DNA from 2 places in the Streptomyces sp. VNUA24 genome. Region 2 is predicted to be linked to the other one. Evidence: riboswitches for the same ligand, from Rfam matches in the RefSeq annotation. Region 2 holds a riboswitch; the other holds the start of a gene.

Region 1 (5,634 bases), 1.9 Mb from region 2:
AGCACCTGCGCGGCGATGTCGTCGGGAAGCATCCGGAAGTAGTCGACGGGTGCCCACGGGGTGTGCGAGAAGTGGCCGATCCGCAGGTCGGGGCGGAGGTCGCGCAGCATCCGGGGGACCAGGACCAGGTGGTAGTCCTGCACCAGCACGGCCGCGCCGTCCGCCGCCTCGTCGGCGAGCGCCTCGGCGAAGGCGCGGTTGTACGTCTCGTACGCCGCCCACTGCCGTCGGAACTCCGCGTCGAAGGCCGGTTCCAGGGGGGTCTGGTAGAGCATGTGGTGCACGAACCACAGCGTGGAGTTGGCCACGCCGTTGTACGCGTCGTGGTGCACGTCGGCGGGGATGTCCAGCATGCGCACGCCCGGTTCGGAGACACCGCGTCGTACGGCCTCGCGGTCGCCGTCGCCCAGGGCGGAGCACACCCAGACGGCGCCGGAGGACGGGTCGATCGCGGAGAGGCCCGACACGAGACCGCCGCCGCCGCGCTTCGCCGCGAGCGTGTCGGTCTCCTCGTCCAGCGTGTAGGTGACGGGTCCCCGGTTGGACGCGACGAGTACGTGGGCCGCGCCGTGCGTTGATGCCATACGGCTCAACCTAGCCAAGGGCTCCGCCGGTCAAACGTGGGGTGCGGCCGTATACAGGAGTGCCTCATGAGGGTGGAGCGCCTGTTGTGTGGCGGGTGCGGGTGGGTGGGGGCTGGTCGCGCAGTTCCCCGCGCCCCTGAAATGCCCGGGGCTGCGCCCCGGGCATTTCAGGCCCGCAGGACCGTTGGCTTTCAGGGGCGCGAGAAGCCCCGCACCCCCGCCCCCTACGCCGCCCTCCGCTTCGCGTACTCCGTGATCTCCACCATCGGCGGCCGCTCCTCCAGGTCCACCGAATAGGTGCGCGGCTCAAAACCCTCCCGGCCCCGTTCGAACTGCGTCAGGACCGGCCGGATCAGATGCCCGCGGGCCAGCCGGAGCTGGGCCGTGCGGTAGATCGCCGCGGACATGCGGCCCAGCGCCGCCCCGTCCTGGTGCCGGTGCTTGCGGACGCCCACGTCGACCTGGGCGAGCGCGTCGAGGCCGACCAGGTGCAGCGCGTCGACCAGCATGCCCAGCTCGATGCCGTAGCCCACGGGGAACGGCAGCCGCTCCAGGAGCGAGCGCCGCGCCGCGTACTCGCCGCCGAGCGGCTGGACGAAGCCGGCCAGCTGCGGCCAGTGCATGTTGAGCAGGGGGCGGGCCATGAGTTCCGTCACACGGCCGCCCTGGCCGGCGGCGGAGCCGAGGGGGCGGTCGTACATCGCCTTGACGAGGTCGACCCCGGGGTCCGTGAGCAGCGGGCCCACGATCCCGGAGACGAAGTCGGACGAGAACTCCCGGAGGTCGGCGTCGATGAAACAGACGATGTCGCCCCGGGTGACGAGCAGCGAGCGCCACAGCACCTCGCCCTTGCCGGGCACGGCCGGGACGCGGGGCAGGATGTCGTCGCGGTGGACGACGCGCGCCCCGGCCGCCGCCGCGACCTGCGACGTCCGGTCGGTGGAGCCGGAGTCGACGACCACGATCTCGTCGACGAGCGGGACCTGCCGCATGAGGTCGTGGCGGATGATCGCGACGATGTCGCCGACGGTCTCCTCCTCGTTCAGCGCGGGCAGGACGACGCTGACCGACTGGCCGCTCGCTCGTTTCGCGGCCATGATCCTGTGGAGCGGGCGGTCGGCCGTGGACCAGGAGCGGGTGTTCAGCCAGTGCTCGACTTCCTTCAGCACAGTGCGCGGCTCCTCTGCGTTCATCTCGCGGTTCGGACGGCTCTCTCAACTGTCCTGGCCTTCGGTTACAGTCTTGGACAACGCTGGTGACCATCGCATGTCGGTGCCCGTCGGCTCATACAACCAAATACCGCTCATCCAGAGGGGCAGAGGGATACGGCCCGATGAAGCCCCGGCAACCCTCCAGCCGGTCTGACCACGTCGTCGTGGTGAGGCTCCCGGCTCGGGAAGGTGCCAAATCCGTCTCGCGGCGAAGTGCGCCGCGAGGAAGATGAGGAGAAAGGGCCTCGCCTCCATGGCTGCGCAGACTGTTGCAAGCACCACCGACTCCCCCTCCACAGTAGACCTCGGCCCCGCCGCCGCACTGAGCTGTCGTGAGTGCGGCCACCGCGTCCCCCTCGGGCCGGTCTTCGCCTGCGAGGAGTGTTTCGGGCCGCTGGAGATCGCGTACGACTACTCCGCCTACGACACGGAGGAGCTGCGCAAGCGGATCGAGTCCGGTCCCGCGAACATCTGGCGGTACGCCCCCCTGCTGCCCGTCCCGGCCGACGTGGCGACCAAGCCGAACATCAATCCCGGCTGGACCCAGCTCGTGCAGGCCGACAACCTGGCCGCCGCGCTCGGCGTCGACGCCGGCAAGCTCTTCGTCAAGGACGACTCCGGCAACCCCACGCACTCCTTCAAGGACCGGGTCGTCGCCCAGGCGCTGGAGGCGGCCCGCGCCTTCGGCTTCACCACCCTGTCCTGCTCCTCCACGGGCAACCTGGCCGGCGCCGTCGGCGCCGCCGCCGCCCGCGCCGGCTTCCGGTCCTGCGTGTTCATCCCGCACGACCTGGAGCAGGGCAAGGTCGTCATGGCCGCGGTCTACGGCGGCGAGCTGGTCGGCATCGAGGGCAACTACGACGACGTGAACCGCTTCTGCTCCGAGCTGATCGGCGACCCGGCCGGCGAGGGCTGGGGCTTCGTGAACGTCAACCTGCGGCCGTACTACGCGGAGGGCTCCAAGACCCTGGCGTACGAGATCTGCGAGCAGCTGGGCTGGAAGCTCCCGGATCAGCTGGTCGTGCCGATCGCCTCCGGGTCGCAGCTCACGAAGATCGACAAGGGGCTGCAGGAGCTGATCAAGCTCGGGCTCGTCGAGGACAAGCCGTACAAGATCTTCGGTGCGCAGGCCGAGGGCTGCTCGCCGGTGTCGGTGGCGTACAAGGCGGGCCACGACGTCGTACGGCCGCAGAAGCCGAACACCATCGCGAAGTCGCTGGCGATCGGCAACCCGGCGGACGGGCCGTACGTGCTCGACATCGCGCGGCGGACCGGGGGGGCCGTGGAGGACGTGACGGACGAGCAGGTCGTCGAGGCGATCAAGCTGCTCGCGCGGACCGAGGGGATCTTCGCCGAGACCGCCGGTGGTGTGACCGTCGGCGTGACGAAGAAGCTGATCGAGGACGGGCTGCTCGACCCGACGCTCACCACGGTCGTGCTCAACACCGGTGACGGTCTCAAGACGCTGGACGCGGTGGCGGGGACGGGGCTCACCGCCACCATCCGGCCCAGCCTTGATTCGTTCCGCGAGGCCGGTCTCGCGTAAGCAGGACCCGTCAGCAAGTCGTTCTGCTGCGGGTAAGTGGGGGCTTGTCGCGCAGTTCCCCGCGCCCCTTAGGTTCGCTGCACTCCCCGGAGGTTTCACATCATGTCCGTCAACGTCCGCATTCCGACCATCCTTCGCACCTACACCGGCGGGCAGGCCGAGGTCAGTGCCGAGGGCGGCACCCTCGCCGAGGTCATCGCCGACCTGGAGAAGAACCACAACGGGATCGCCGCCCGGGTTCTCGACGACCAGGGCAAGCTGCGGCGGTTCGTGAACGTGTACGTGAACGACGACGACGTCCGGTTCGAGCAGGGGCTGGAGACGGCGACGCCGGACGGCGCGGGCGTGTCGATCATTCCGGCCGTCGCGGGTGGCTGACCCCCGGTCCGTACCGGTCGGTAGTAACCGTCGGTAACTTCGATTACCGAGCGTTCATCGAATTGCCCCCTCCGTGAGAGAAGCGGAGGGGGCAATTCTCTATGGTTGAGCACTGTAGAGTTGGGGAACCCGGTCCGATCACCGTAGTGATTCCATGCCGGACGCATATGTGATTCCGCCGCACGCCCTATATGAAGTAGCCAAAGTGTGCAGGGTATTTGCGTGTTTCGCTCCTTTTGTGGAGCCCGACTTGCCCTGAATTCGGGCGAATTGTTCGTACATTCCCGACCGGTCGTGTCCAGATTTCTCGTCCGATTGACCTGTTGCAGAGGGCAGTTGGACAGATACATTCGGCCGCGGTCGACGCGTTCCGGCGCACACCCCCAACCGTTGGGGGGTGAGGTCTGACCCGGATCCGCGAAGTGTGGATCTGTGCAAGGGCCAGTAATAGGGGAGTTAGGCATGGCTCAGGGCACCGTCAAGTGGTTCAACGCGGAGAAGGGGTACGGCTTCATCGCGGTCGACGGTGGTGCGGATGTATTCGTCCACTACAGCGCGATTCAGATGGACGGCTACCGCACCCTGGAAGAGGGCCAGCGGGTCGAGTTCGAGATCTCGCAGGGTCAGAAGGGGCCGCAGGCGGACATGGTCCGGCTCGCGGCCGGCTGAAGTACGCGCCGGGTTTCAACGCAGCGACGTTCTTCGTTCTTCGTAGGAGGGCTCGCACCCCGCTCCGGGGTGCGGGCCCTCTTGTGTGCGCAGGCCCCCGGACCGGTCCCGGAGGGGTGCGCACCGGGGTCGCGCGCGGGGCGCGAGGGGCGCGTTCACCTGCGGATCATCGAGAGGCGCTTGCACTCGCAGGGGGCGAGTGCTAATCATTGGCGTTAGCACTCTGAAGGTGAGAGTGACAACGAGGACCGGGTCGGCGAGGCCCGCAGGCCGGGTGGGGCAAGGAACCACGAGGCAGGCAGGCCGTCCGTCGCGGGCGCCAGCGCGGTCCGGAGCAATCCACCCCCTGTCCGGGAGGACCACTTCACATGGCCAAGATCATCGCGTTCGACGAGGAGGCACGGCGCGGCCTCGAGCGCGGCATGAACCAGCTCGCGGACGCCGTCAAGGTGACGCTCGGCCCCAAGGGCCGCAACGTCGTCCTCGAGAAGAAGTGGGGCGCCCCCACGATCACCAACGATGGTGTGTCCATCGCCAAGGAGATCGAGCTCGAGGACCCGTACGAGAAGATCGGCGCCGAGCTGGTCAAGGAAGTCGCCAAGAAGACGGACGACGTCGCCGGTGACGGTACGACCACCGCGACCGTCCTCGCCCAGGCGCTCGTACGCGAGGGCCTGCGCAACGTCGCCGCCGGTGCCAACCCGATGGCCCTCAAGCGCGGCATCGAGAAGGCCGTCGAGGCCGTCTCCGGCGCCCTGCTGGAGCAGGCGAAGGATGTCGAGACCAAGGAGCAGATCGCTTCCACGGCCTCCATCTCCGCCGCCGACACCCAGATCGGCGAGCTCATCGCCGAGGCCATGGACAAGGTCGGCAAGGAAGGCGTCATCACCGTCGAGGAGTCCCAGACCTTCGGTCTGGAGCTGGAGCTCACCGAGGGTATGCGCTTCGACAAGGGCTACATCTCGGCGTACTTCGCCACCGACATGGAGCGTATGGAGGCCGTCCTCGACGACCCGTACATCCTGATCGCGAACTCCAAGATCGCGAACGTCAAGGACCTGCTCCCGCTCCTGGAGAAGGTCATGCAGTCGGGCAAGCCGCTGCTGATCATCGCCGAGGACGTCGAGGGCGAGGCCCTGTCGACCCTGGTCGTCAACAAGATCCGTGGCACCTTCAAGTCCGTCGCCGTCAAGGCCCCGGGCTTCGGCGACCGCCGCAAGGCGATGCTGAACGACATCGCCATCCT
Region 2 (5,634 bases):
GGACCGCAAAGGCCAAGAAGTCATGAGTAGCCAAGAGATTCCAGAAGAGAACCTGCCCACCGAGCAGGACGCGCACGGCGCGGTCCAGGTCGCGGACGAGAAGAACCCCTTCGCGGACCCCGGCCTCCCGCCCCACGAGCACCGGGTCCAGGACATCGACGAGCGGGCCGCGAAGCGGTCCGAGCGCACGGTCGCCCTGCTGTTCACGGTGTCGATGCTGGCCACCGTCGCCTTCATCGCCTCGTACCTGGTGATCGACGTTGACAAGTCGATCTACGTCTGGCCGATCGGTCACATCAGCGCGCTGAACTTCGCGCTGGGGATGACGCTGGGCCTGTCGCTGTTCTGCATCGGCGCGGGCGCGGTCCACTGGGCCCGCACGCTGATGTCGGACGAGGAGATCGCCGACGAGCGCCACCCGATCGAGGCCTCCCCCGAGGTCAAGGCGAAGGTCCTGGCGGACTTCAAGCAGGGCGCCAAGGAGTCCGCGCTCGGCCGCCGCAAGCTGATCCGCAACACGATGTTCGGCGCGCTGTCCCTGTTCCCGCTCTCCGGTGTCTTCCTGCTCGGCGGTCTGGGCCCGGCGCCCGGCACCAAGCTGCGGCACACCACCTGGGCCAAGGGCAAGAAGCTCGTCAACATGAACACCAACGAGCCGCTGCGCCCGTCGGACGTCGCGGTCGGGTCGCTGACCTTCGCCATGCCGGACGGCCTGAGCGAGCACGACCACGACTTCCAGAAGAACATCGCCAAGGACGCCCTGATGATCGTCCGGATCCAGCCGGGCGACATCAAGGACAAGCGCGAGCTGGAGTGGTCGCACGAGGGCATCGTGGCGTACTCGAAGATCTGCACCCACGTGGGCTGCCCGATCTCCCTGTACGAGCAGCAGACGCACCACGTGCTCTGCCCTTGCCACCAGTCCACCTTCGACCTCGCCGACGGCGGACGGGTCATCTTCGGCCCCGCGGGTCACGCGTTGCCTCAGCTGAGGATCACCGTCGGTGAAGACGGCTACCTCGAAGCGGTCGGCGACTTCGAAGAGCCCGTCGGTCCTGCCTTCTGGGAGCGCGGATGAGTACTACGAACACCACCGGTTCGCGCGACAAGCGCGAGAAGGCACCGGCCGGCGAGCGCGTCGCCGACTGGGCCGACGGCCGGCTCGGGATCTACTCCCTGGCCAAGGCCAACATGCGCAAGATCTTCCCCGACCACTGGTCGTTCATGCTGGGCGAGATCTGCATGTACAGCTTCATCATCATCATCCTCACGGGTGTGTACCTGACGCTGTTCTTCCACCCGTCGATGAACGAGGTGGAGTACCACGGCAGCTACGTCCCGCTGCAGGGCCAGCTGATGTCCGAGGCGTTCAACTCGACCATGCACATCTCCTTCGAGGTGCGCGGTGGTCTGCTGATCCGCCAGATCCACCACTGGGCCGCGCTGGTCTTCCTCGCCGGCATGTTCGTGCACATGATGCGCGTGTTCTTCACGGGCGCGTTCCGCAAGCCGCGTGAGGTCAACTGGCTGTTCGGCTTCCTGCTGTTCGTCCTCGGCATGTTCACCGGCTTCACCGGTTACTCGCTCCCGGACGACCTGCTCTCCGGCACCGGTGTCCGCTTCATGGAGGGCGCGGTCCTGTCCGTGCCGATCGTCGGCACGTACCTGTCGTTCTTCCTCTTCGGCGGGGAGTTCCCGGGCGGGGACTTCGTGGCCCGGTTCTACTCGGTCCACATCCTGCTGCTGCCGGGCATCATGCTGGGCCTGATGGTGGCGCACCTGATCCTGGTCTTCTACCACAAGCACACCCAGTTCGCGGGCCCCGGAAAGACGAACAACAACGTCGTCGGCATGCCGCTGCTCCCGGTGTACATGGCGAAGGCCGGCGGCTTCTTCTTCCTGGTCTTCGGCGTCATCGCGGTCATCTCCGCGATCGCCACGATCAACCCGATCTGGACCATGGGCCCCTACCGGCCGGACCAGGTGTCCACCGGCGCCCAGCCCGACTGGTACATGGGCTTCTCCGAGGGCCTGATCCGTGTCATGCCGGGCTGGGAGATCAACTTCTGGGGTCACACGCTGGTCCTGGGCGTCTTCATCCCGCTGGTGATCTTCCCGCTGGTCCTGGTCGCGATCGCGGTCTACCCGTTCATCGAGTCCTGGGTCACCGGCGACAAGCGCGAGCACCACATCCTGGACCGCCCGCGCAACGCGCCGACCCGTACGGCCTTCGGCGTCGCGTGGATCACCTGGTACATGGTCCTGCTGATCGGTGGTGGAAACGACCTCTGGGCGACCCACTTCCACCTGTCGATCAACTCGATCACCTGGTTCGTCCGGATCGCGTTCTTCGTGGCCCCGGTCCTCGCGTTCGTCGTCACCAAGCGCATCTGCCTCGGCCTGCAGCGCCGGGACAAGGACAAGGTGCTGCACGGTCGCGAGACCGGCATCATCAAGCGCCTGCCGCACGGTGAGTTCATCGAGGTCCACGAGCCGCTCAGCCAGGAGCAGCTGCACACGCTCACGGCGCACGAGCAGTACGCGCCGGCCGAGATCGGTGCCGCGGTCGACGAGAACGGTGTCGCCCGCAAGGTCTCGCGCCTGGAGAAGGCCCGCGTCAAGCTGAGCAAGGGCTACTACGGCGAGGACAACCAGATCGCCAAGCCCACCGTCGAGGAGTACAAGGAGATCACGAGCGGCCACGGCCACCACTGATCGTCCCGCTTCGCCACACCACGGTCGAAGGGCCCCCGTCCGATCTTCGGACGGGGGCCCTTCGCCGTGCCCGGGGCTGGATAGGGTGGGGTTCACCTTCTTCCACGTCTCGTCTACGACACCCAGGAGCGGCTATGAGCGCTGTGACCCCCGCTGGAGGCGACACCGCGGCGGGCCGTTCCTGGCCGGCGGTCCTGAACGCGCTGCTCTCCGGACACGACCAGGACGCCGGTGCCACCTTCTGGGCGATGGACCAGATCATGCGCGGCGAGGCGACGGACGCGCAGATCGCCGGGTTCGTGGTGGCGCTGCGGGCCAAGGGGGAGACCGTCGACGAGATCACCGGTCTCGTCGACGCGCTGTACCAGCACGCCAACGTGATCGAGGTGGCCGGGGAGACCGTCGACATCGTCGGCACGGGCGGGGACGGGGCCAAGACGGTCAACATCTCCACGATGTCCTCGATCGTCGTCGCCGGTACGGGCGCGAAGGTCGTCAAGCACGGCAACCGGGCCGCGTCCTCGGCGTCCGGGGCCTCCGACGTCCTGGAGAAGTTGGGCGTCAATCTGGAGCTGACGCCGAAGCGGGTGGCCGAGGTCGCGGAGGAGGCCGGGATCACCTTCTGCTTCGCGGTGAAGTTCCATCCGGCGCTGCGTCATGTGGCGGCCGCGCGTGGGCAGTTGGGCATCCGTACGGTCTTCAACGCGCTCGGGCCGCTGGCGAACCCGGCGAAGGTGCGGGCCCAGGCGGTCGGGGTCGCCGACCCCCGGATGGCGCCCATCATGGCCGGTGTCTTCGCCGGACGCGGCAACTCCTCGCTGGTCTTCCGCGGCGACGACGGACTCGACGAGCTGACGACCACGGCGACCTCACGGGTGTGGGTCGTCCGGGACGGCAAGGTCACCGAGGAGGCGTTCGACCCGCGCGAGGTGGGCCTGGAGCTGGTGCCCGTGGAGGCGCTGCGGGGGGCCGACGCCTCGTACAACGCGGATGTCGCGCGGCGGCTGCTGGGCGGGGAGACCGGGCCCGTGCGGGACGCGGTGCTGCTGAACTCGGCGGCCGCGTTGGTGGCGTTGGAGCCGACGTCCGCGCCGCTGGCGGAGCAGTTGAGGGGCGGGATGGCCAGGGCCGCGGAGTCCATCGACTCCGGGGCGGCCCGGCAGGCTCTCGAGCGGTGGGTCGCGGCGACGAACAGGTAGTCGGTCGGGTACGGGTGAGTGGGGGCTGGTCGCGCAGTTCCCCGCGCCCCTGAAAAGCAGGGGCTGCGCCCCGTGCTTTTCAGGCCCGCAGGCCGTTGCTTTTCAGGCCCGCAGGGCCTGGGCTTTTAGGGGCGCGGAGAACTGCGCGAGAAGCCCCACGCACCCGCACCCGACAACGAACCGAGCCGCCCCCGAGCCCCAAGGCGCACCCGTCCCGGAATCCGGACAAGAGTTGCGGCGCGGCGATCACCTCGCGTACGTTCTGGTCCAGGTCATGAGTGACAGCCCATAGCCCCGGCTGGCTGTCCGGCAACCCTCCTTCCGTGGCGGGGTGCCCCGGGTGAAGACCGGGCCGTAGGCAGCGAGGTCTACGGCAAGCGCGGCTTCGAGGGAGTTCTTCCGTGAGCAAGCGAATGCGATAGGGCCGCCGAGCCCCGCCTCCGCGCACCCCTTTTCCTTTCTTCAGCGTGCCCTTCTTCGGCATGTCCTCTCACGGGAGTTCCCCATGTCTGTCTCCAGCGTCTCCACCCTTGCCGCCGACCAGTCGGTTTGCGCCTCCCTGCCCGTTCTGGGACGGGATGTCACCGTCCCGCTCGTCACCGGTGGCGAGGTCACCTACGCCGCGCTCGACTACGCCGCCAGCGCCCCCGCCCTGCAGCGCGTCTGGGACGACGTGGCCGCGTACGCGCCGTACTACGGGAGCGTGCACCGGGGCGCCGGGTACCTCTCCCAGCTGTCGACGGACCTCTTCGAGAACGCCCGGAAGACCGTCGCCGAGTTCCTCGACTGCCGTGACGACGACCAGCTGATCTTCACCCGGTCGACGACGGACTCCCTGAACCTCCTGGCCGAGGCCCTGCCCGCCGACTGCCAGGTCTTCGTCTTCGAGACCGAGCACCACGCCTCGCTGCTGCCCTGGCGGGACGCGCGGGTGACGTACCTGGACGCGCCCCGGACGCCGGAGCAGGCCGTCGCCACCCTGGAGACCGCCCTCGCCGCCCGCGACCCGTACGGGCCGGCCCTGGTGTGCGTCACCGGTGCTTCGAACGTCACCGGGGAGATCTGGCCGGTGCGGGAGCTGGCCGCGGCCGCCCACGCGCACGGCGCGCGGATCGTGCTCGACGCGGCCCAGCTCGCGCCCCACCACCCCGTCTCCGTGCAGGAGCTGGACGTGGACTGGGTCGCCTTCTCGGGGCACAAGCTGTACGCGCCGTTCGGGTCCGGTGTGCTCGCCGGGCGCGCCGACTGGCTGCGCGAGGCCGACCCGTACCTCGCGGGCGGCGGTGCCAGCCGCAAGGTGACCCGGCGGACGGACGGCGGCGTGGACGTCGAGTGGCACGACAGCGCCGCCCGTCACGAGGCCGGCTCGCCCAACGTCATCGGCGCCTACTCCATCGCCTCCGCCTGCAAGGCCCTCACCGAGGCCGGGTTCGACACCCTGGTCGCCCGGGAGCGGTACCTGATCGACACCGTCCGGGCAGGGCTCGCCGAGGTGCCCGAGGTGCGGATCCTCTCCCTGTTCGGGGACGAGGCCCCGCGCGTCGGCGTCCTCTCCTTCGTCGTCGAGGGCTGGAACAGCTCCCACTTCGCCGCCGCCCTCTCCGCCGAGTACGGCATCGGCGTACGCGACGGCCTCTTCTGCGCCCACCCCCTCGTCCGTACGCTCCTCGGCACCGATCCGCAGAGCCAGGGCGAGTGCGGTGCCCCCGAGGCGGCCCCC

Evidence for each region. Region 2 has a riboswitch for S-adenosylmethionine ahead of PYR72_RS35345 (aminotransferase class V-fold PLP-dependent enzyme). Riboswitches for the same ligand answer to the same signal wherever they lie in the genome.
Region 1: it holds a riboswitch for S-adenosylmethionine, as region 2 does, so the genes downstream of both, thrC (threonine synthase) here and PYR72_RS35345 (aminotransferase class V-fold PLP-dependent enzyme) in region 2, are expected to answer to the same signal.

What each region holds. Positions count from the first base shown of each region.
Region 1 is NZ_CP119143.1:6,295,698-6,301,331, forward strand. Features, by position in the region: gene PYR72_RS27000 (trehalose-6-phosphate synthase) at 1-584, opposite strand, end outside; gene PYR72_RS27005 (glucosyl-3-phosphoglycerate synthase) at 809-1,753, opposite strand; SAM riboswitch class I at 1,885-2,031, shown strand; gene thrC (threonine synthase) at 2,049-3,341, shown strand; gene PYR72_RS27015 (MoaD/ThiS family protein) at 3,444-3,719, shown strand; gene PYR72_RS27020 (cold-shock protein) at 4,182-4,388, shown strand; gene groL (chaperonin GroEL) at 4,757-5,634, shown strand, end outside.
Region 2 is NZ_CP119143.1:8,242,734-8,248,367, forward strand. Features, by position in the region: gene PYR72_RS35325 (c-type cytochrome) at 1-26, shown strand, start outside; gene PYR72_RS35330 (Rieske 2Fe-2S domain-containing protein) at 23-1,078, shown strand; gene PYR72_RS35335 (cytochrome bc complex cytochrome b subunit) at 1,075-2,715, shown strand; gene trpD (anthranilate phosphoribosyltransferase) at 2,850-3,914, shown strand; SAM riboswitch class IV at 4,185-4,300, shown strand; gene PYR72_RS35345 (aminotransferase class V-fold PLP-dependent enzyme) at 4,420-5,634, shown strand, end outside.